Regions from separate parts of the Streptomyces sp. NPDC031210 genome, predicted to be linked through region 1. Evidence: riboswitches for the same ligand, from Rfam matches in the RefSeq annotation. Region 1 holds a riboswitch; the other holds the start of a gene.

Region 1 (2,195 bases):
GAACGGCAGCCTCTCCAGCAGCGAGCGCCGGGCCGCGTACTCCCCGCCCAGCGGCTGGACGAAGCCGGCCAGCCGCGGCCAGTGCAGGTTCAGCAGCGGGCGGGCGACCAGCTCGGTGACCCGGCCGCCCTGGCCGGGCCCGCCGCCGGAGCCGGTCTCCAGCGGCCGGTCGTACATCGCCTTGACGAACTGGATCTCCGGGTCGGTCAGCAGCGGCCCGACGATCCCGGAGACGAAGTCGGACGAGAACTCGCGCAGGTCGGCGTCCACGAAGCAGACGATGTCGCCGCAGGTGGCGAGCAGGGAGCGCCACAGCACCTCGCCCTTGCCGGGCAGGGCGGGCAGGCGCGGCAGGACGCTGTCCCGGCGGACGACCCGCGCGCCGGCCGCCGCCGCGACCTCGGCCGTACGGTCGGCGGAGCCCGAGTCCAGCACCACCAGCTCGTCGACCAGGGGGACCGCGCCCGTCATCAGGTCCGCGCGGATCGCCGCGACGATCGCGCCGACCGTCGCCTCCTCGTCGAGCGCGGGCAGCACTACGCTGACCGTCAGGCCCGTCTGCCGTTTGGCGTCCAGCAGCCGGCCGAGCGGGCGCTCGGCGGCGGACCAGGAGCGGCTGCCAAGCCAGCGCTCCACCTCTTCCAGCACGTCTACGACTCCTCGTGGCCGCCAAAAGAGCCGGCCGGTGTGATCCATCTCGCGGTTCGGACGACTATCTCAACCGTCCGGGCCTTCGGTTACAGTCTTGAACAACGCGGATGACCGTCGCATGTCGGGGGTGCCGCACCACAAACGCCTGGGTTTCGGCCCAGTGCCATACCGCTCATCCAGAGGGGCAGAGGGAAACGGCCCGTTGAAGCCCCGGCAACCCTCCAGCCGGTCTCCGCCATGATCACAGTGCGCGCGAGGCTCCCGGCTAGGGAAGGTGCCAAATCCGTCTCGTGGCGAGATGCGCCGCGAGGAAGATGAGGAGAAAGGGCCTCGCCTCCATGGCTGTGCAAGTCACCGAAACCACTCCCTCCGTCGCTCTCGGTCCCGCCGTCGCACTCTCGTGCCGCGAGTGCGGACAGCGCTTCGACCTCGGCCCGATCTTCGCCTGCCAGGAATGTTTCGGGCCGCTCGAAGTCGCCTACGACCTGCCGAGCGGCGATCCGGAAAGCCTGCGGAAGCGGATCGAGGCCGGTCCCGACAACATCTGGCGCTACGCCCCGCTGCTGCCCGTCCCCACCGACGTGGCCGAGAAGCCGAACCTGAACCCGGGCTTCACCAAGCTCGTCAAGGCCGACAACCTCGCCCGTGAGCTGGGCGTCACCGGCGGCCTGTACGTCAAGGACGACTCCGGCAACCCGACGCACTCCTTCAAGGACCGCGTCGTGGCCATCGCCGTCGAGGCCGCCCGCGCCTTCGGCTTCACCACGCTGTCCTGCTCCTCCACGGGCAACCTCGCCGGCGCGGTCGGCGCCGCGGCGGCCCGCGCCGGTTTCCGCTCCTGCGTGTTCATCCCGCACGACCTGGAGGCGGGCAAGGTCGTCATGGCCGCGGTGTACGGCGGCGAGCTGGTCGGCATCGAGGGCAACTACGACGACGTCAACCGCTTCTGCTCGGAGCTCATCGGCGACCCGCTGGGCGAGGGCTGGGGCTTCGTCAACGTCAACCTGCGCCCCTACTACGGCGAGGGCTCCAAGACGCTGGCGTACGAGATCTGCGAGCAGCTCGGCTGGCGGCTGCCGGACCAGCTCGTCATCCCGATCGCCTCGGGTTCGCAGCTCACGAAGATCGACAAGGGCCTGAAGGAGCTGATCGCGCTCGGGCTCGTCGAGGACAAGCCGTACAAGATCTTCGGCGCGCAGGCCGAGGGCTGCTCGCCGGTCTCGGCGGCCTTCAAGGCCGGCCACGACGTGGTGCGGCCGCAGAAGCCGAACACCATCGCCAAGTCGCTGGCCATCGGCAACCCGGCCGACGGGCCGTACGTGCTCGACATCGCGCGTCGGACGGGCGGCGCGGTGGAGGATGTCGACGACGAGCAGATCGTGGACGCGATCAAGCTGCTGGCGCGGACGGAAGGGATCTTCGCGGAGACCGCCGGCGGGGTGACCGTCGGTGTGACCAAGAAGCTCATCGAGAACGGTCTGCTCGACCCGTCCCTGTCCACCGTCGTCCTCAACACCGGTGACGGCCTCAAGACGCTTGACGCC
Region 2 (2,195 bases), on a different contig from region 1:
GACGTGCCCGGCCCCAGCGTGGACATCGTCGGCACCGGCGGCGACGGCGCCAAGACCGTCAACATCTCCACGATGTCCGCGATCGTGGTGGCCGGCACCGGCGCGAAGGTCGTCAAGCACGGCAACCGCGCGGCGTCCTCGGCCAGCGGCGCCTCCGACGTGCTGGAGAAGCTCGGCGTCAACCTCGACCTGTCGCCGGCCCGGGTCGCCGCCGTCGCCCAGGAAGCGGGCATCACCTTCTGCTTCGCGGTGAAGTTCCACCCCGCGCTGCGGCATGTCGCGCCCGCCCGCCGCGAGCTGGGCATCCGCACCACCTTCAACGTGCTGGGCCCGCTGACCAACCCCGCCCGGGTCCGCGCGCAGGCGACCGGTGTCGCGGACGCGCGGATGGCGCCGATCCTGGCGGGCGTGCTCGCCGAGCGCGGCTCGTCGGCGCTGGTCTTCCGCGGTGACGACGGGCTGGACGAGCTGACGACGACCGCGACCTCGCGGGTGTGGATCGTGCGGGACGGCGCGGTGCGCGAGGAGGCGTTCGACCCGCGCGACGCCGGCATCCCGCTGGTGCCCGTGGAGGCGCTGCGCGGCGCGGACGCGTCGTACAACGCGGACGTGGCGCGCCGGCTGCTGGACGGCGAGACCGGACCGGTGCGCGACGCGGTGCTGCTGAACTCCGCGGCGGCCCTGGTGGCGCTCGCGCCGTCGGACGCGCCGCTGGCCGAGCAGATCCGGGCGGGGATCGCCACCGCCGCCCGGTCGATCGACTCCGGGGCGGCCAAGCGGACGCTGGAGCGCTGGGTGGCCGCCAGCAACGCCTGAACGGCCCCCTCGTGGGGGTGAGGACGCGAGGTCGGTTCCGTCATACGGACCCGGCCTTGCGTCCGTTCCCGTGTATGGCATGATGCTGGACAGGTCACGAGTGACAGCGATGCAGGCCCCGGCCCGCTGTCCGGCAACCCTCCTTCCGTGGCGGGGTGCCCCGGGTGATGACCAGGCCGCAGGCAGCGAGGTCTGCGGCAAGCGCGGATCCCTCGCCAGGGATCCTGGTCCTCCGAGGGAGCTCCTTTCCGTGATTCAGCGAATGCGATAGGGCCCGACGGCCCCTTTTCCGCACCCTTTTCCTTTCCGCTGCGCCGCCGTGCCGGCTAGTGTCCGCGCGCCCTTTCGCAGCGAATTCGCTTTTCTCTTACGGGAGTTCGCCATGCCTGTTTCCGCCGTCGCCGCCGACCGTTCGCTGTGTGCCCCGCTGCCGGTTCTGGGCCGTGATGTCCTCGTCCCGCTCGTGACCGGTGGCGAGGTGGACTACGCCGCGCTGGACTACGCCGCCAGCGCGCCCGCGCTCCAGCGGGTCTGGGACGACGTGGCCGCCTACGCGCCGTACTACGGAAGCGTGCACCGCGGCGCCGGCTACCTCTCGCAGCTCTCCACCGACCTGTTCGAGAACAGCCGCGCCACCATCGCCGCCTTCCTGGGCTGCCGCGCGGACGACCAGGTCGTCTTCACCCGCTCCACGACCGACTCGCTGAACCTCCTGGCGTCCGTACTCCCGCACGGCACCCGGGTGTTCGTCTTCGAGACCGAGCACCACGCCTCGCTGCTGCCCTGGGAGCGGCGACCGGACACGGCGGTGACGTACCTCAACGCGCCGCGCACCCCCCGGCAGGCGGTGGACACGCTGGAGCGGGCGCTGGCCGAGCGGGAGCTTCCCGGCCCGGCGCTGGTGTGTGTGACCGGCGCGTCGAACGTGACCGGTGAGCTGTGGCCGGTCAAGGAGCTGGCGGCCGCGGCGCACGCGCACGGCGCACGGATCGTGCTGGACGCGGCGCAGCTCGCACCGCACCACCCCGTCGACCTCGCCGCACTGGACGTGGACTGGGTCGCCTTCTCCGGGCACAAGCTGTACGCGCCGTTCGGCGCGGGGGTGCTGGCCGGCCGCGCCGACTGGCTGAGCCAGGCCGAGCCGTACCTCGCGGGCGGCGGCGCGAGCCGCAAGGTCGCGCGGCGGGCCGATGGCGGGGTGGACGTCGAGTGGCACACCACCGCGGCCCGGCACGAGGCCGGCTCGCCCAACGTCATCGGCGCCTACGCCGTCGCCGCCGCCTGCCAGGCGCTGACCGAGGCCGGCTTCGACACGCTCGTCGCCCGCGAGCAGGCGCTGATCGACCGGCTCCGCGCGGGCCTGGCCGAGGTCCCCGAGG

The links. A riboswitch is a leader RNA that binds a small molecule or an ion and turns the genes downstream of it on or off. The one in region 1 is predicted to bind S-adenosylmethionine.
Region 2: it holds a riboswitch for S-adenosylmethionine, as region 1 does, so the genes downstream of both, ACZ45Z_RS32355 (aminotransferase class V-fold PLP-dependent enzyme) here and thrC (threonine synthase) in region 1, are expected to answer to the same signal.

Annotation. Positions count from the first base shown of each region.
Region 1 is NZ_JBVIHH010000008.1:127,170-129,364, forward strand. Features, by position in the region: gene ACZ45Z_RS16930 (glucosyl-3-phosphoglycerate synthase) at 1-648, opposite strand, end outside; SAM riboswitch class I at 821-972, shown strand; gene thrC (threonine synthase) at 990-2,195, shown strand, end outside.
Region 2 is NZ_JBVIHH010000028.1:50,410-52,604, reverse strand. Features, by position in the region: gene trpD (anthranilate phosphoribosyltransferase) at 1-816, shown strand, start outside; SAM riboswitch class IV at 909-1,026, shown strand; gene ACZ45Z_RS32355 (aminotransferase class V-fold PLP-dependent enzyme) at 1,199-2,195, shown strand, end outside.